4 regions of the Bradyrhizobium sp. WSM2793 genome follow, and region 1 is predicted to be linked to each of the others. Evidence: predicted binding sites of a transcription regulator. Region 1 holds the regulator's gene; each other region holds the start of a gene.
What was found. The regulator LexA, encoded in region 1, represses DNA repair genes until DNA is damaged. The targets are predictions, from matches to a motif close to TGTTCNNNNTGTGTTCNG.
Positions count from the first base shown of each region.

Region 2: the regulator LexA is predicted to act here: its motif matches at 2,467-2,484, upstream of A3AS_RS0141655 (PA0069 family radical SAM protein).
Region 3: the regulator LexA is predicted to act here: its motif matches at 2,106-2,123, upstream of A3AS_RS0132940 (DUF3072 domain-containing protein).
Region 4: the regulator LexA is predicted to act here: its motif matches at 1,751-1,768, upstream of ruvC (crossover junction endodeoxyribonuclease RuvC).

Region 1 is NZ_KB902791.1:267,533-272,249, forward strand. It holds gene A3AS_RS0124780 (GAF domain-containing protein) at 1-705, opposite strand, end outside; gene A3AS_RS0124785 (hypothetical protein) at 924-1,358, opposite strand; gene A3AS_RS0124790 (hypothetical protein) at 1,573-1,821, shown strand; gene lexA (transcriptional repressor LexA) at 1,886-2,587, opposite strand; gene glp (gephyrin-like molybdotransferase Glp) at 2,763-3,974, opposite strand; gene A3AS_RS0124810 (hypothetical protein) at 4,202-4,408, opposite strand; gene A3AS_RS0124815 (HAD family phosphatase) at 4,577-4,717, opposite strand, start outside.
Region 2 is NZ_KB902846.1:196,607-201,323, reverse strand. It holds gene A3AS_RS0141665 (ribonuclease HII) at 1-725, opposite strand, end outside; gene A3AS_RS0141660 (VOC family protein) at 799-1,254, opposite strand; gene A3AS_RS0141655 (PA0069 family radical SAM protein) at 1,279-2,445, opposite strand; gene A3AS_RS0141650 (phosphoketolase) at 2,656-4,717, shown strand, end outside.
Region 3 is NZ_KB902807.1:40,065-44,781, reverse strand. It holds gene A3AS_RS0132960 (Do family serine endopeptidase) at 1-860, shown strand, start outside; gene A3AS_RS0132950 (hypothetical protein) at 1,132-1,494, shown strand; gene A3AS_RS0132945 (DUF6496 domain-containing protein) at 1,507-1,794, opposite strand; gene A3AS_RS0132940 (DUF3072 domain-containing protein) at 1,875-2,069, opposite strand; gene A3AS_RS0132935 (hypothetical protein) at 2,185-2,406, shown strand; gene A3AS_RS0132930 (hypothetical protein) at 2,424-2,630, shown strand; gene A3AS_RS0132925 (hypothetical protein) at 2,743-2,991, opposite strand; gene A3AS_RS0132920 (hypothetical protein) at 3,086-3,343, opposite strand; gene A3AS_RS0132915 (hypothetical protein) at 3,486-3,707, shown strand; gene A3AS_RS0132910 (HWE histidine kinase domain-containing protein) at 3,805-4,717, opposite strand, start outside.
Region 4 is NZ_KB902781.1:3,775-8,491, reverse strand. It holds gene A3AS_RS0116570 (methyl-accepting chemotaxis protein) at 1-612, opposite strand, end outside; gene A3AS_RS0116565 (YebC/PmpR family DNA-binding transcriptional regulator) at 823-1,569, shown strand; gene ruvC (crossover junction endodeoxyribonuclease RuvC) at 1,800-2,327, shown strand; gene ruvA (Holliday junction branch migration protein RuvA) at 2,324-2,941, shown strand; gene ruvB (Holliday junction branch migration DNA helicase RuvB) at 3,093-4,127, shown strand; gene A3AS_RS0116545 (metallophosphoesterase) at 4,257-4,717, shown strand, end outside.

The sequences.
Region 1 (4,717 bases):
GGCGCGAAAGACCAGTGCCGAACGGGCCTCGTTCGGGACCCAGATCTCGAAGCGTCGCGCAATCGGCGTTGCCTGCGCCGAGAGGAATGTCAAAACCCAGGTCTGGTCGGTGCCGGTTCGGTAGGGTACGCCGACCCCCAGATTGATCCCGACCTTGGCGGCGTCCTCCCAGCGCAGGAAGCTCTTGGCGTCGTGCAGGTCCTTGATGATTAGCGGCAGGCCCGCCTTCCAGGTGCGTCCGGGCAGGCCGAAGCCGCGAGGAAACTTGGTGTGGCGGGAGTTGAATTCGAACATCTCCGCCGCGCCGTAATAGCCGTCGACGAGGCCCATCTCGTGGGAGAGATCAGGATCGTTGTGCCAGAGCTCGATCGCGCCGACATGCGCCTCCTCGTCGCCGCAGAACAGCACCATCACGGCTTGCAGGAATTCGCCTGCGAACACCGGCACCGCCACGCCGCAGGTGAGGCCGGCCGCGACGGCCTGATCGGTTCGCTTGAAATAGGAGTTGGCGAATTTCGTGAGGATGACGGGATGGCCGCAGGCCCAGGCCTTGCCTGGAAGCCCCTCGTCATATCCGAAGTGCAGCTCTTCGCTGACGGCCTTGAACGCGGACAGCCCTTCATCGTAGAGGCCGCCGCCGAATTCCAGCCGCATGCGCGTCCGGTCAGGCACCCAGAGTTCAACGACGCGAATGAAGGTTTTCATCGAGCGTGTCCGCCGCCTCAAACCACGACAGCATCGGTCATTTGGCTGCGGAGCGGACGTTTAAAATTCAGGCAGCACGGCTCAAACTTCGTGCGGCGACGAGGCGAGGCGGCGGCGCTCGCCGATCGAATTTCATGAAACAAAAACCCTCCGGGCTCGCCGGCCTCGGCCGGCGACGGCATTTCAATCCTGGCCCTCGGCCTATCGGGCGGAGGGCGTCAGCCGATCGGCAGTCGTGTGACCGTCGGGCGACTGTCGGCGATGATCTGCGGCTTGTGCTCGCGCTCGCCGATCGGCTGGGTCACCGGCAGTTGCAGCACGGTTGCGCGCTGGCCTTCGACCAGTTGCGTCACCAGCACGGATTTGCCGTCCGGGAATTCGATCGCGTCATGATGGCGATCGGGAATGTGCGGATCGATCTTGCCGAACTTGCCGACGCGGGAGTTGACGGTGCGCGTCCAGATCCAGCGGTTGTCGTAACGGACGTCGTCGGCGAAGGCGAGCTCCGTCCCCGGCAGCAGGCAGACCGCGACGGAGAGATCGGCTTCGGAGGCGAAGCCGCGCGTCGAGGTGCCGCGGAATGTTGTCGTAACGATCGTCTCGCCGACTTCTGCGGGGCGCGTCGCGACGGCATGCAGGCTGTAGTCACACATCGGGTGCTCCTCAATGCAGAGATAGCGACCCGCGCCTCTTTCGGAGGCGCAGGCCCCTACCAGAGTGGAAGCACGTGACGGTCTGCTCGGTTGTAGGCAAATCTGCGGCTGGGATCCGCGAGCCCCGATCACATTATCTTTTCCATCTTTTCCGAATTTGTTAGGAACAAAGTCGGCTTCCGTGCATTTGGCAGCCGCGTCTCGACAACCGCGCGTGTCAACGACCGGCGGAGTGATGCGGTTGCGCGGCAACGCGATGCTGGTGATGCGATCAGCGTTGCTGCGGCTGCACTCAAACGAGCTGCGCATTTGGGCCGTCCCCCTCGAACTCGAAAGGCCGCGAAGCGATGTTGCGTCGCGCGGCCTGCCGAGGATGTCGCGAAAGGAGGAGGGGCCGGACAATCTGTGCGATACCAGAAAGACTATCCAGCCGGAGCGGACCGTTATCCGCTCCAATCTCTGATCGGCGAGGCCGATCGAAGGCGCGCGCGAGGCGCAAAAGACTTCAGTATCGAGTACTTCCGGTATCAGTACTTGCGATAAAGCCCGATCAGCTTGCCCTGAATCTTCACGCGGTTCGGCGGCAGGATGCGCACCTCATAAGCGGCATTGGCGGGCTCCAGCGCGATCGAGGCGCCGCGGCGGCGGAAGCGCTTGAGCGTGGCCTCCTCGTCGTCGATCAGTGCCACCACGATGTCGCCGGTATCGGCGCTCTCGTTGCGCTGGATCAGCGCCATGTCGCCGTCGAGGATGCCGGCCTCGACCATGGAATCACCGCGCACTTCGAGCGCGTAATGCTCGCCGGAGCCGAGCATGTCGGGCGGCACGCTGATCGTGTGGCTGCGGGTCTGCAAAGCCTCGATCGGAGTACCGGCCGCGATGCGGCCCATCACGGGCACCGCAACGGGTCGCTCGCCCTCGTCCGCGGACGGGCTGGAGCTAGCGCGTAGCTTGCCGAGATTGCCCTCGATGACGCTTGGCGTGAAGCCGCGTCGGTTGCCGGCGGCAGCCTGGAGCTCCGGCAGCTTGATCACTTCAATGGCCCGGGCGCGGTTGGGCAGGCGGCGGATGAAGCCGCGCTCCTCGAGCGCGGTGATCAGGCGGTGGATGCCTGACTTCGAGCGCAGGTCGAGCGCATCCTTCATCTCGTCGAAGGACGGCGGCACGCCGCTTTCCTTCAAGCGCTCGCTGATGAACCGCAGAAGCTCGTATTGTTTGCGCGTTAACATCTCGAACAAAGTCCCCCGGTTGATGTCGTTCGATTCCGAGACGATGAGTTCAGCGATAAGCCGCTACATCTCGAAACAAATCATGAACGGACACTATATGTTCGATATGTGTTCCGCAACTGCTTAATTTACCGTGAACAGAACGAAACTCACGGAATGCGTGTGGCGGCGCAGTTCAGACGGGGAGCCGCAGCACCTCGCAGGGGCTGCCGGCCTCGGCCTTCGGCGCAAACGGTGCGCGCACGAGAAGTACCTGTGCTGCAGCAAGATTCGCAAGCAGAGAGGAGTCCTGATGGCTGACGGGAAGGGCGACGAGCGCGCCATCGTCGCGCTTTTCCAGGCGCGCGCGCAGATAATCCTCGCGCTGGTCGTTGGCGCCGAGATCGCGGCCCAGCACGACGCGCTCGCGATGATGATGAATCACCGAACGGCCTGATAGCGCGCGAATCAGCGGCACCATGAACAGGAAGGCGCAGACGTAGGACGACACGGGATTGCCGGGCAGGCCGATGACGCCCATCGCCCCTAACCGCCCGTGCATCATCGGCTTGCCGGGCCGCATCGCGATCTTCCAGAACGCCATCGCGATGCCTTCGTCCTTGAGCGCCTGCTGGACCAGATCGTGGTCGCCGACCGATGCGCCGCCGGTCGTGACCAGGATGTCGGCGCCGCTTTCGCGCGCGCGGCGGATGCCGGCGGTGGTGGCCTCCAGCGTATCGGCGGCGACACCGAGGTCGATGGTCTCGGCGCCTTCGCTGCGGGCGAGCGCGTGCAGGGCATAGCCGTTGGAATAGACGATCTGGCCGTGCCCGGGCGTTGAGCCCGGCATCACCAGTTCGTCGCCGGTGGCGAGAATCGCGACCTTCGGACGGCGGCAAACGGCGAGCTGCGGGTGGTTCATTCCGGCGGCGAGGGCGAGATCGCGCTCCGTCAGACGGGTTCCCTTGCGCAGGAGAACGTCGCCCTCGCGGAAATCGACGCCGGCGGGGCGGATGTGCCGACCCACGATCGCGGCTTCCTTGATCGTTATGTGCTTGCCTTCGGCGATCGTGTCCTCCTGGATCACGACCGCATCCGCGCCGTCCGGAACGACGCCGCCGGTGAAGATCCGCACGGCTTCGCCGGCGCCGACCTTTCCCGTGAACGGACGGCCCGCCGCGACCTCACCGATCATTGTCAGCGTGGAATCCATTGTTGCCGCATCGGCCGCGCGCACGGCATAGCCGTCCATCGCCGACATCGCCTGGGGCGGCTGGGTGCGCCGCGCAGCGACGTCCTGCGCGAGCACGCGATGGTAGGCTTCGTCGAGTGAAACCATCTCTGCAGGCAGCGGCTCTGCACCCGCCAGCACCGCAGCAAGGGCGTCGGAAACCGGCATCAAGGCCACGGCGAAACTCCTGCTCGGCACGTTCGGATGAAATGTTCCGACAGTCTTCTAGCCGAGCGCGGGGGCAGAGGCAAAATGGCGGAGCGGGCAGGATTTATCCTGCCGCTTCCAGCCCAGGATGGAAGGCAGGCTCAGGCTTGGCGTGGCATGATCCAGAGAACGAGACCGATCGGCAGGAGGGTGGCCATGGCGAGGACGAGAATGACGAGCGCCACGGCCAGCATCGCTCAACTCCCGCTCGGCCGGTCCGGCCCGGCGTCCAGCGCGACGTCGGGAGCCTTCGGGCCTTGATCCTTGTCGGGCAGCGGATCGGCCTGGGATTTCAGGTCGGCGGCCTTGCTGATCAGCTTGGCGGAAAGGTCAGAATCCGAGGTGGTTCTTGCGAATTCAAGCAGGAGAGAGGCTTGCTTGGTGAGATAGGTTTTGCCCAGCACGTGCATAAGTCCGGTGTAGAAGTCCCAACGGACTCAAGAGTCCGTAAGGGGCCATTCCGTTCCCGGAACTCCGTACAAAAATGCACAAAGCGCTCTGGTTCCTCATTTTGGGCAAAATTGGTTCCGGAAGACTTGGCGACATTGGCGTCTCCCGCTGCGCGGAGATCGTCAGATGCCCAATGCCTTCAAGGCGTTCCCGACGTCGCGCGGCGACGTCACATGCACCGCTGTCAGCCCGCGCGACCGCGCGCCTTCAACATTCTCGGCGAGATCGTCGAAGAAAACGATACGTCCTGCGGGCACGCCGAT
Region 2 (4,717 bases), on a different contig from region 1:
AAGAAGCGGCGGTGATGGACCGAGGGGCCGAGACGGTCGAGCGCGTCGAGGTGCTCGGGGACGGCGTAGCCCTTGTGCTGCTCGAAGCCGTAGCCTGGGCAGTCCTGCGCCAGCGCGCACATCAGGCGGTCGCGCGTCACCTTGGCGATGATGGAGGCCGCCGCGATCGACAGCACGATGCCATCGCCGCCGATCACGGCTTCGCAATCGCAAGGAGTGTCGAGCCGGTCGCGGCCGTCGACGAAGACGTGCCTCGGCGCCTCCGGCAGTGCCACCACGGCGCGCTTCAGCGCCCACAATGAGGCGCGCAATATATTGTCGCGGTCGATTCGCGAGGGCGAGGCGACGGCGACCGAGACCTGGGCGGTGGCGCAGATCTTGTCGAACAGTTTTTCGCGTTCCTCGGCGGTCAGGCGCTTGGAATCGTCAATGCCGCGCGGAATCCGGTCGGGGTCGAGAATCACGGCCGCGGCTACCACGGGGCCGGCGAGCGGTCCGCGGCCGGCTTCGTCGCAGCCGGCGACCGGCCAGACGCCGCGCTTGATCAGCGCGCGCTCGCGCCGGAAGCTCGGCGGTGCGACCGCGATGATGCCTTTCTTGCCTGCGGGAACGGTCGTTGTTTTGGTCGCAGGCGCTTTGCCGGCCTTGGCGGGCGCTGCCTTCTTCGCAGCGTCCTTCTTTGGCGCGTCTTTGGCCGGTGTCTTGGCGGACTTGTCCCGAATCATGGCGGGGATCGTGCGCAAGCGGCCCGGCCGGCGCAACCGGGAACCCCGCGCAATTCCCGTTATTCAGGCCGCCCTATTCCGCCAGATGCACCCGCCGGTCCTCGCCGACCTCGATGCCGGGTGCGACCACGACCTCCCAGGGATGGCCGTCGGGATCGGCAAAATAACCGGAATAGCCGCCATAATGGGTCTCGTGCGCGGCCTTCACCAGCTTTGCCCCCCTGCCGAGGGCAAAGGCCAGCACCGCATCGACCTCCTCTCGGGTCCGACAGTTCCAGGCGATGGTGATGCCGCGGAAGGTCGATGGCCTCGGCCGGTCCGGCAACGTCGCGTCGGCCGAGAGCTGATCCCAGGGATACAGCGCGAGCACCGGGCCACCGGTATCGTAGAAAGCGACGGCCTCGCCGGTCGCCTTTAGCCGGCGCGCAAAACCGAGCGCGTCGTAAAAAGCGATGCTGGCACGGATATCGCTGACGCCAAGCGTGATGACAGTGAGCCGCGGCACCGGCGGGTGAAGTTCCTTGACCATGCGACGCCTCTTCCACTTCCCCGATCAGAACAGGCTGAGCTGATCGCCGTTCCGCTTCGGCCGCGCAAAGTGATCGGTCGTCAGCTTGGAGCGCCGTTTGTTGAGGCCGAGCCTGTCGCAGGCGATCTCGAAGCGGCGGCCGATGGTCCAGGCCATTGGTCCGGTGCCCTTCATCCGTTCGCCCCATTTCGCATCGTAGTCGCGGCCGCCGCGCATGTCGCGGATCAGCGTGAAGACGTGGCGATAGCGGTCGGGATAGTTCGCCATTAGCCATTCGCGGAAGAGATCGCGCACCTCCAGCGGCAGCCGCAGCAGCACATAGGAGGCTTCCTTGACGCCGGCATGGGCGGCAGCATCGAGGATGCGCTCGATCTCGGAATCGTTCAGCGCGGGGATCACGGGCGCAACCATCACCGTGGTGGGAATGCCGGCGTCCGAGAGCTGCTTCAGCGCCTCCAGCCGCTTCGGCGGCGTCGAGGCGCGCGGCTCCATGGTGCGCGCGAGCTTCGGATCGAGCGAGGTGACGGAGATCGCGACCTTGGCGAGGTTGCGCTTGGCCATCCGCGCGAGAATATCGATGTCGCGCACCACCAGCGCCGACTTGGTGACGATGCCGACGGGATGGCCGGCACCCTCGAGAACCTCGAGGATGCCGCGCATGATTTTGCGCTCGCGCTCGATCGGCTGATAGGGATCGGTGTTGGTGCCGATCGCGATCATCCGGGGCTCATAGCCAGTCGCGGCGAGCTCTTTCTCCAGCAGCGCCGGCGCCTCGGGCTTGACGAACAGCTTTGACTCGAAGTCGAGCCCGGGCGACAGGCCGAGATAGGCATGGGTCGGCCGCGCGAAGCAGTAGACGCAGCCATGCTCGCAGCCGCGATAGGGATTGATCGAGCGGTCGAAGCCGATATCGGGGGAATCGTTGCGGGTGATCACCTTGCGCGAGGTGTCGACCCCGACAATGGTCTTGAACGGCGGCAGCTCTTCCAGGCTCTGCCAGCCGTCGTCGAAGGCGACGCGCGCCTCGGCCTCATAGCGGCCGCTGGCATTCGACTGTGCCCCCCGCCCTCGCCTGCGTGCGCGGTCGATGGCGACGCCAAGCTCTGGAAAGTCAGAGTCCACACTCGCCGGCTCGGAGGGCGCCTTGACCGGCGGGTGTTTGAGAGCATGACAGGATGCTGCTGGACTCATGAAGCCAAGATAGCACGACAACGGAACAAATCAAGAACACAAACAAAAAATGGGAAAACAACCCCATGCAAAGTAGCCGCCCAAATTTCGGGCGCGGTCCTTTGACCTCACGCAACACACCCGTCGCAACGATTTCGTTTGATGCCGGCCAGGGATCAATCGTCGCGGAACAATGTTGGTGACGATCGCCGGGTGAAGGTCAGCAGGAACATGACAAATCAACAACAATCGGCCGCAGCAAGCAGCAACCTCGACCTCCTCGATCGCTACTGGCGCGCCGCGAACTACCTCTCCGTCGGGCAAATCTACCTGCTCGACAATCCGCTGCTGCGCGAGCCGTTGCGGGCCGAGCACATCAAGCCGCGTCTGCTCGGCCATTGGGGCACGACGCCCGGCCTGAACTTCATCTACGCCCATCTCAACCGCGTCATCCGCGCGCTGGATGTCAGCGTGCTCTATGTCTGCGGTCCCGGCCATGGCGGGCCGGGCATGGTCGCCAACACCTATCTGGAAGGCAGCTACAGCGAGATCTATCCCGACATCGCGCGCGACACGGACGGATTGCGCAAGCTGTTCAGGCAGTTCTCCTTTCCCGGCGGCATTCCGAGCCACGCGGCGCCGGAAACGCCGGGCTCGATCCACGAAGGCGGCGAGCTCGGCTACGCGCTGGTGCACGCCTACGGTGCGGCGCTGGACAATCCGGACTTGATCGTGGCTTGCGTGGTCGGTGACGGCGAAGCGGAAACCGGCCCGCTCGCGGCCTCCTGGCACTCCAACAAGTTCCTGAACCCCGCGCATGACGGCGCGGTGCTGCCGATCCTGCATCTGAACGGCTACAAGATCGCCAACCCGACCGTGCTCGGGCGGATGCGGGACAGCGAGATCCGCGACCTGTTCCGCGGGTTCGGCCACGAGCCGCTGTTCGTCGCGGGCGACGATCCCAAATTGATGCATCAGGCCATGGCGGATGCGCTCGACGTTGCGCTCGCCAGCATCCGCTCGATCCAGCAGCACGCCCGCGACGGCCGCAAGGCAGTCGAGCGGCCGCGCTGGCCGATGATCGTGCTGCGCAGCCCGAAAGGCTGGACCGGCCCAAAAGAGGTCGACGGCAAGAAGGTCGAGGGTTTTTGGCGCGCGCATCAGGTGCCGGTGGCGGGCTGTCGCGACAACCCGGCGCACCTCAAAGTGCTCGAAGACTGGATGCGCAGCTACGAGCCGGAAAAGCTGTTCGACAAGAGCGGCGCGCTCATTCCAGAACTTCAGGCGCTCGCGCCCGAAGGCATTCGCCGCATGGGCGCCAATCCGCATGCCAATGGCGGCCTGCTCAAGAAGGAGCTGAAGCTGCCAGACTTCCGCAGCTTCGCCATCGAGGTGCCGCAGCCCGGCGGCGTGGCAGCCGAAGCGACGCGCGAGCTCGGCAAATTCCTGCGCGATGTCATCCGCCTCAACGCGAAGGAGCGCAATTTCCGCATCATGGGCCCGGACGAGACCGCGTCAAACCGGCTGGATGCGGTGTTCGAGGAGACCGAGCGGGTCTGGATGGAGCCGATCGAGCCTTACGACGTGCACCTCGCGCAGGACGGCCGCGTCATGGAAGTCTTGAGCGAGCATCTCTGCCAAGGCTGGCTCGAGGGCTATCTGCTCACCGGACGCCACGGCTTCTTCTCCTGCTACGAGGCCTTCATCCACATCGTGGATTCCATGTTCAACCAGCACGCCAAATGGCTGAAGGTCACGCGCGATCTGCCATGGCGGCGCCCGATCGCCTCGCTCAATTATCTCCTGACCTCGCATGTCTGGCGGCAGGACCATAACGGCTTCAGCCATCAGGATCCCGGCTTCGTCGATCTCGTCGCCAACAAGAAGGCCGATATCGTTCGCATCTACTTCCCGCCGGATGCCAACACGCTGCTGTGGATCGCCGACCATTGCCTGCGGACCTATAACCGCATCAACGTGATCGTTGCCGGCAAGCAGCCGGCGCCGCAATGGCTGTCGATGCAGGAAGCAGCCACGCATTGCGATGCCGGCATCGGCATCTGGACATGGGCCGGGACGGAGGATGCAGGCCGTGAGCCCGACGTGGTGATGGCCTGCGCCGGCGATGTGCCGACGCTGGAGACGCTCGCCGCCGTCGACCTGTTGCGCAAGGCGCTGCCGGACCTGAAGATCCGCGTCGTCAACGTCGTCGACCTCATGACGCTGCAACCGAGGGATCAGCATCCTCATGGGCTTTCGGACCGCGACTTCGACAGCCTGTTCACGCGCGACA
Region 3 (4,717 bases), on a different contig from region 1:
GCATCGTCTCGGCCAGCGGCCGTGACATCGGCAACGGCCCCTATGACGACTTCATCCAGATCGATGCGCCCATCAACAAGGGCAATTCCGGCGGCCCGGCCTTCGACATGAACGGCAACGTGATCGGCGTGAACACTGCGATCTTCTCGCCCTCCGGCGGTTCGGTCGGCATCGGCTTCGACATTCCGGCCTCGACCGCAAAGCTCGTCGTCGCGCAGCTGAAGGACAAGGGCGCGGTGACCCGTGGCTGGCTCGGCGTGCAAGTGCAGCCGGTTACCGCCGAGATTGCCGACAGCCTCGGCCTGAAGGAGGCGCGCGGTGCGATCGTCGACAATCCCCAGGATGGCAGCCCGGCGGCGAAGGCCGGCATCGAGGCGGGTGACGTCATCACCGCCGTCAACGGCACCGCGATCAGGGATTCCCGCGACCTCGCCCGCACGATCGCGACCCTTGCGCCTGGCAGCTCAGTGAAGCTCGACGTCTTCCACAAAGGCGACAGCAAGACGGTGACGCTCGCGCTCGGCGAACTGCCGAACGAAAGGCAGGCCAAGGCCGATGTTGGCAAGGACCAGCCCGGCCCCGGCACGCCGCGCCTCGGTCTTGCTTTGGCTCCGGCCGGTGACGTCCAGGGCGCTGGCCAGAAGGGCGTTGTCGTCACCGAAGTCGATCCGCAAGGGCCTGCGGCGCAGCGCGGCATCCAGACTGGCGACGTCATCCTCAATGTCGGCGGCAAGGCCGTCGCCAATGTCGGCGACGTCCGTTCCGAGCTGGCGCAGGCCAAATCGTCCGGCAAGCGTAGCGTGCTGTTGCAGGTCAGAGGCGCACAGGCGACCCGCTTCGTCGCGGTCCCACTCGCCTGAGGCGAACCTCGATCGGCATAGATCAAGAAAGGCGGCCCTCGTGGCCGCCTTTTCCGTTCGGCTTCAGGACTGCCGGGAAGCGATCGATAACATTCTCGTTAACGGCAGCGACGATGACGCGGTTCGTCCGAAAAAGCCGTGTTCGCTCATCAAAGTTCCGAACCGTGCAGGTCGCCGGTGGCAACGATGCCACCGGGACGCAAGCGTGGAACTTCGAACTTGCCGCCGGCTTCTGGAACTGGCCGCTGGTTCGCATTTGATCGGTGCCGACATGGATCGATTGAAGCTCTCGCTGAGGAGTGCGCTGCTCGTGGCGCCATTCGTGCTGTGGGGCGGAGACGCTCTCGGGCGGGACGACGGCCGCTACGCGGATTCACCCCTGAAGCCCTGGTTCGACAGTTTGCGCAGCCACCTTGGTCCGTGCTGCTCGGATGCGGATGGCTTTGCCGTCGCCGATCCCGACTGGGAGTCGCATAACGGGCATTATCGCGTGCGTCTCGACGGCGAGTGGATCGAGGTGCCGGACGAAGCCGTCATCACCGAGCCGAACCGGGCCGGCCGCACCATGGTGTGGCCGGTGAAGACCGCGTTCGGGGTTTCGATCCGCTGCTTCATGCCGGGCAGCATGATCTGACGCGGGCCACCGTCAGCGCTTGCTGGATTTGCGCTTCGACGATTTCTTGCTTGTCTTCTTCGTCGTCCTCTTCTTCGACGTCTTCTTGGAAGTCTTCTTGGCAGCCTTCTTCGGGACCTTCTTGCCCTTCTTGCGTGCCTTCGACAGTCCGATCGCGATCGCCTGCTTGCGGCTCTTCACGCGTCCGCCTCGGCCTTTGCGACCGCTCTTTGCCGTGCCCTTCTTGTAGCGTCGCATCTCGCTTTCGACATCGCTGCCGGAGCTGCGCGAGTAGCGGCGTTTCTTTGCCTTGCGTGCCATGCATGTTCTCCCTTGGCCGGGGAGAACCATTCGACACGGGCATGGTTCCCGAAGGACGCGGACAGCGTTCCAGGCGCAGCCTAGAAGGAATTCGCCAGCTCGATCTCGGCTTCCAGCACCTGGATGCGACGTGCGGCCTCGCTGAAGGACAGATCGCGCGCATATTGTGCGGGCTGATACGCTTCTTCACTCAGCCGTTTCAGCCTGAGCCCCTGCGTCCGTGTCATCTGCTCGGCGAGGAAAACCCTGGCGTCGTATTTGCCTTGAACCTGCATGTCGCTTCTCCGCTCTGAAATCGTGACTTGACTATATGTTCTTAGTTTGTTCTAACAAGCCATGGACAACAGAATTAATGAAATTCGACGTCAAATCAGCGCCTTGAGGGTTGAGATGGCCGGCGTCGAGGCCTCCGTGCGCGATCTCATCAACGGCGATCGAGATTGCGCCGCGCAGGCCCTGGCGCAGATGGATTTGCGCCGGAAGGTCAATTTGCTGATCGGCGAATGGAAGGCTGCCGGCGGCGGCGATGTCCTGCCTGACGTTCGCGACCGGGTGCGCCTTCGTCTCGTGAAGACAGTCGTTAGTCCCGAGCGCGCGAGCACGCGGCGCTGAACCTTTTGGGGGGCGCCATGGAGGAAGACCCGGACACTTACCGGATCTTGAGGTTGCGCGCCGAGATTCTCGAATTGGGCTCGGCCATCCGGCAATTGCAGCGTGCCGGTCTCGATGATGCTGCGGCCCAACTTCTGATCGGACGCAAGCGGGCGCAGCTCGAACAACTCGTGAAGACGAATGCTGCGGGCCGCGCGCTCAACTCTGAAACGCGTCGCCCGTAACGAGCTGACGCGGGCGCTCGACGGTGTGGCGGCTCGATTGCCGATCGGCATCAAGAAACAAGAAAAAAGCCCCGCGTCGCGGCGGGGCTTTTGATGTCGTGTCGGCCTGAGCTCACTTGGTATTGCTCATGCCCTTGCTGCTCTGGTTCGTCATGGTGCCGCCCTGGTCCGAGCCGGGACCGGAGCCGCCCTGGCCGGAAGGATCCGCGCCCTTCGAGGCCTTGGTGTTGGCGCCCGTGGTCTGCGAGGACGACATCGATGATCCGTGTTTCGCCTTGTGCGACTTGGCCTGTGCGGCGAGCGGCGCGGCGGCGAGGCCGGTGGCCAACATTGCGGTGAGAACGAGCTTGGCCGTTGTCATGCGGGGAACTCCCTGAGTTAAATTGACGCAGGCAGCCAACCTCCATTTGCCGAAGGAGTTCCCGACAAACGCATCTGCCGCGCGCACGCGCGCTTCAAGATTGCTTGTCCTCAGCGAGGATGAACACGACGCCGGTCAGTGTCGCGCCGATCGCGAACGTCGTCACCAATGTGAGGGCGAAGACGATTACGGCCTGGCTTCCGCCGTGATCGAGCAGCTTGGCGACGGCGGGATTGGACAGGATCAGCGCGAGGCTGAAGGCGAGGCCGAGGGCTGCGCCCATCATCGCATGCGTCATCAGCTTGATGAGGCCGGTGGGAGAGATCAGGTCCGACGACTTTTTTGCGCGCATGGGAACTGCATCCCGAACTGACATGCAAACGCGGACGATATTCACCGGTTCCAAATGCATGAAGGAATTGTCATCACCGGCTTCATCCGACGTTCATGCCGGGCCTGCGAGGATAAGCGTCGGCAAAACGGGAACATTCGATATGGGTAAGGTAGTCTTTCTTTACCGCTCGCTGGCCTATCGCAACGCGGCTGCGGACATGCTGCGCAAGGCCCGCAAACTGCCGCGCGGCGCGGAGCGAAGTGCGGCCCGCCGCTACGCGAGGGCGCTACGCGATCTCGCTCAGACGGAAGCCTGGCTCGAAGGCCGCCTTGCCGAGGAAGCGCGGCCGGCGCGGCAAACCAGGATGGCGGCGTCGGGCTAAAGCATGATCCGGAAAAGTGTGCAGCGGTTTTCCGAAAAGATCATGCTCGAATAACGACCCAAAGCGCGATGACGATTCATCCTGATCGCATCGCGCTTCAGCCCGAGGCGCGTTGCAATTCGGCGGAGCCGGGGGCGTCGAATTTTCCGGGTGCCGTCGTCGCCATCTTGCGTGTCAGCGGCACCTCGAGGCGGCACAACAGTCCTTCGGCTCGCCAATCGAATTGCGCCTGTCCACCGAGCTGGGACTCGACGCTCGCAAGCAGGCTCCGCGTGCCGAAGCCGCGAGATTTCGGGGTCATGACGAGCGGACCGCCGGACTCTTCCCACCTCAACGTCAGCAGCTGGTCCTCGACCTGCCAGCCGATCATGAGCCGTCCCGACCTGGTCGAGAGTGCGCCATACTTGGCCGAGTTGGTGAAGAGCTCGTGCAACGCGAGCGCCAGCGTCTGAGCCGTCGCCGGCACCAACTGGACCTCCGGACCCGCCAATACGATCTGGCCGCCGAGCGAATAGGGCGCAAGCTCCTCGTCGATCAGCTTGGAGAGCTCCGCGCCCTGCCAGCTCGACAGCGACAGGATGGTGTGCACGCGCGCCAGCGCGTTGATGCGTCCCTCGACGGCGTTGACATAGGCCTTGACCTCGTCGGCACGGGTGAGACGCACGATGGACTGCGCCAGCGCCAGCGCATTCTTGGCGCGATGATCGACCTCCCGCGCCAGCAGATTCTGCCGTTCCTCGGCTCGCTTGCGTTCGGTGATGTCCACGGTGACACCGCTCACGCGCACGACACGACCGCTGTCGTCGACCGTCGCGGCCGCCGTGCCGACGCACCAGCGCACCTCACCGTCGGGCCGCACAATGCGAAACTCGGTCTCATAGGCCCGCGTGCCCTTGTTGAACTCGGCGATCGCCTTGCGCAACTGATCGACGTCGTCGGGATGCAACAGCGCCTGAACGTTGGCCGGATTGACCTCGAAGCTCTCCGCGCCGACGCCAAAGATGCGATAT
Region 4 (4,717 bases), on a different contig from region 1:
AATCTCTTCCGTCGCCCCTTGCGTCTGCACCGCGAGGGCCTTGACCTCGGTTGCGACGACCGCAAAGCCTTTTCCCGCAGCGCCCGCGCGTGCGGCCTCGATCGTCGAGTTGAGCGCGAGCAGCGTCGTCTGCCGCGCGATCTGTGCGATCAGATTGACGACATTGCCGATGGCGGCGGAGGATTCGCGCAAGCGATCGACATTGGCGCGGGCTTCCTGCGCCGCGGCGCTGGCCTCGTCGGCGAGCTTGCCGGCCTCGCGAACCTGCGCCCCGATCCCCAGCGCGGACTGGGTGAACTTGTCGGCGGCATGGGCGAAGGTGGATGCGGTCGATTGCGCGGCATTGGTCCGGCCGGTCAGGGCGTCGGTGCGGTCGCGGATGGCGGCAAGCGTCGATGCGGTCGCTTCGGCGCCGCCCGCCACCGAATTGGCGGCGCGCTCGAGCTGGCGGATCATCGCGCCAAGCTCGAGTTCCAGCAATTCCAGGATCTCCCGGGCCGAATCACCTTCGGCCGGGGCGGGCTCGGACTGGGCCACCGGCGGCGCGGCCTCTGCGGCTGCCACGGGCGCGGCCATATCCGGCAGACGCTTCCGAAATAGTCCGAATGCCATCAGGTCTCTCTTGTCGGGGGACGCTCGGAGGTTATTTTCGCAGGCTGGAATGAAGTCAGGGTTAACGATGCCTCACCTCTGGGCAGGGGCCCGTACGGTGTTACCTTAAAGTATCCGAGACCCTTTCATTCCGGTGGGTTGGCGGCCTATAAGGCCGCGTTTCCCACCCTCATTGGCGTACGATTCCAAGAGATCCCCGAGAGACCACGCATGGCCGGACATTCCCAATTCAAGAACATCATGCACCGCAAGGGGCGGCAGGATGCCCAGAAGTCGAAGCTGTTCGGCAAGCTGGCGCGGGAAATCACCGTCGCGGCCAAGCTGGGCACGCCCGACCCCAACATGAACCCCCGCCTGCGCGCCGCCGTGATCGCCGCGCGGCAGGAGAACATGCCGAAGGACAATATCGAGCGCGCCATCAAGAAGGCACTCGGCAGCGACGGCGAGAACTATGACGAGATCCGCTATGAGGGTTATGGCCCCGGCGGCGTTGCCGTCATCGTCGAGGCGCTGACCGACAACCGTAACCGCGCCGCCTCCGACATCCGCTCCTTTTTCACCAAATCGGGCGGCAATCTCGGCGAAACCGGTTCGGTGTCCTTCATGTTCGATCGCACCGGAATCATCGAATACGACCGCAGCGTCGCTTCCGACGACGCCGTGCTCGATGCCGCGATCGAGGCCGGCGCCGACGACGTCGTCTCCGGCGAAGCCGGTCACGAGATCTACGCCTCGACCGAAGGCTATCGCGACGTCGCCAAGGCGCTGGAAGCCAAGTTCGGCGAGCCGCGCAAGGCCGCGCTGATTTGGAAGCCGCAAAACACGGTCGCGGTCGACGACGAGACCGGCGAGAAGCTGCTCAAGTTGATGGACCTGCTCAACGAGCACGACGACGTCCAGCACGTCTACGCCAATTTCGAGGTGTCGGACGCGCTGGTGGCGAAGATGGGCGGGTGATCACCAGCTCCGCATTCCGCTGTCGTCGTCCGGCTTGACCGGGCGACTCAGTATTCCAGAGACAGCAATGGGAATACGGAGAAGCCGCGGCGTACTGGATACCCCGCCTTCGCGGGGTATGACGCCGGAGTCTGTGGTGGCCGGTGCGGCTCACTAACGCCCCCACTTCCCCTGTTACTTCCGTTCTGTTTCTGTTTCCCCCACGGCAGCCAGCCGCTATCACTGGCCCCATGACTGCGCTCCCGATTCGTGGCCCCGTTCGCATCATCGGCATCGACCCTGGCCTCCGCCGCACCGGCTGGGGCGTGATCGAGGCTGAGGGCAATCGCCTGATCTACGTCGCCTGCGGTTCGGTGGAACCGCCGGACGATTTGCCGCTGGCGCGCCGGCTGCTCGCGATCCATGAAGGGCTCGCGGCCGTCCTGTCCGACCACAAGCCGATGGAAGCCGCGGTCGAGCAGACCTTCGTCAATAAGGACGGCGTTGCGACACTGAAGCTCGGCCAGGCCCGCGGCGTCGCCATGCTGGCGCCCGCAATGTTCGGCATCTCGGTCGCCGAATACGCGCCGAACCAGGTCAAGAAAACCGTGGTCGGCGCTGGCCATGCCGACAAGCAACAGATCGCGATGATGCTGAAGATATTGCTGCCCAAGGCCGAGCCGCCGTCCGCCGACGCCGCCGACGCGCTCGCCATCGCCATCACCCACGCCCACCACCGCCAGAGCACCGCGCTCAGGCTGAAGGTGGCGGGGCTATGATCGGCAAGCTCAAGGGCCTGATCGATTCCTACGGCGAGGATTTCGTGATTCTTGACGTCGGCGGCGTCGGCTATCAGGTGCATTGCTCGACGCGCACGTTGCAGCATCTGCCCAAGCCGGGCGAAGCTGCGGTGCTGTCGATCGAGACCTATGTCCGCGAGGACCAGATCAAACTGTTCGGCTTCCGCACCGACCAGGAGCGTGAATGGTTTCGCCTGCTCCAGACCGTGCAGGGCGTCGGCGCCAAGGTCGCGCTCGCCGTGCTCGGCACGCTGGCGCCGGCCGATCTCGCCAATGCTATTGCGCTGCGCGACAAGGCCGCGGTGGCGCGCACGCCCGGCGTTGGTCCCAAGGTCGCCGAACGCATCGTCACCGAGTTGAAGGACAAGGCGCCGGCCTTCGCCAATGTCGATCCGGCAGTGGTGCATCTTGCCGGCGCTGTCGACGACCAGCGGGCGCCGCGGCCCGTCGCCGACGCGATCTCCGCGCTGGTTAATCTCGGCTACGGCCAGCCGCAGGCAGCCGCCGCGATTGCGTTGGCCTCGCGCAGTGCGGGTGAAGGCGCCGAGACGGCGCAGCTCATTCGCCTCGGCCTGAAGGAATTAGCGAAGTGAGCGCGGCAATGGTCAGTCTCGTAGGGTGGGCAAAGCGCAGCGTGCCCACCACTCTTAGGGCGATCGGAGAGATATGGTGGGCACGGCACGACGAGCGCCTTTGCCCACTCTACGGGGAGTTCGCCAGGTGAGCGATCCCAAGGCCAACCGCATGGTCTCGCCCGAGCGCCGCAGCGACGATGTCGGCGACACCGCGCTGCGTCCGCAATCGCTGTCCGATTTCGTCGGCCAGCAGCAGGCGCGCAAGAATCTCTCGATCTTCATCGAGGCGGCGCGCAAGCGCGGCGAGGCGCTGGATCACGTGCTGTTCGTCGGCCCGCCCGGCCTCGGCAAGACCACGCTGGCGCAGATCGTGGCCAAGGAGCTGGGCGTCGGCTTTCGCGCGACGTCAGGGCCGGTGATCGCCAAGGCCGGTGATCTTGCAGCCCTCCTCACCAATCTCGAAGAGCGCGACGTGCTCTTCATCGACGAGATCCATCGTCTGAGCCCGGCGGTGGAAGAGGTGCTCTATCCCGCGATGGAGGACTTTCAGCTCGACCTCATCATCGGCGAGGGCCCGGCGGCGCGCTCGGTGAAGATCGAGCTGTCGAAATTCACCCTCGTCGGCGCCACCACGCGCGCCGGCCTGCTCACCAATCCGTTGCGCGATCGTTTCGGCATTCCGGTGCGGCTCAATTTCTACACGATCGAGGAGCTCGAAAGCATCGTCAGCCGCGGCGCGCGCGTGCTCAATGTCGGCATGAGCGCGGATGGCGCCAACGAAATCGCCCGCCGCGCCCGCGGCACGCCGCGTATCGCCGGCCGCCTGCTCCGCCGCGTGCGCGATTTCGCCTCGGCGGCCGATGCCGACAAGATCGACCGCAAGATCGCCGACCACGCCCTGAGCGCGCTCGAGGTCGATGCCGCGGGCCTCGACGCGATGGACCGTCGCTACCTCACGACCATCGCGATGAACTATGGCGGCGGCCCGGTTGGCGTCGAGACCATGGCCGCCGCGTTGTCCGAGCCGCGCGATGCGATCGAGGACATCATCGAGCCCTATCTGATCCAGTGCGGCTATCTCCAGCGCACCCCGCGCGGCCGTCTGCTCACCTCGCACGCCTTCCGTCATCTCGGCATCGCCGAGCCCTCGCGCGATGCGGCGGCACAATTCGGCCTGTTCGGCACGGACGAGAGCGACGACTGAGCTGCGCCAATGCAGTGCGCTCCTTCTATCATGAATTTCTGGTAATCTCGTGCAGACGGTCTGCACGAACGCACCCCAATTCCGCTCCAATCAGACCGCATCAACAAGGCGCATCTCGATCGGGCTTCCATGATCACGCGCCGTCATTTCATCCGTTCCATCGGCGGTCTGTCCGCCCTCGGCATCTCGACCGCCGCGTACGGCGTCGGCGTCGAGCCGGTGCTGCGGCTTCGCGTCACCCGCTATCATCCGAAGCCGCGGCAATGGCCGGCGGATTTTCCGTTGAAGATCGCGGCCATCGCCGACATCCACGCCTGCGATCCCTGGATGTCGCTGGAGCGGATCGAGGGCATCGTCGACCGCACCAATGCGCTGAAGCCTGATATCATCGTGCTGCTCGGCGACTATGTCGCCGGCCTTCACCACGTCACGCGCCTCATCCCGTCGCGCGAATGGGCGAGGGTGCTGGCCGGACTCAAGGCACCGCTCGGCGTCCATGCCGTCATGGGCAATCACGATTATTGGGACGACTTGACCGTGCAGCAGGCGGGGCACGGACCGACCATCGCGCATCGGGCGCTGGAGGCGGC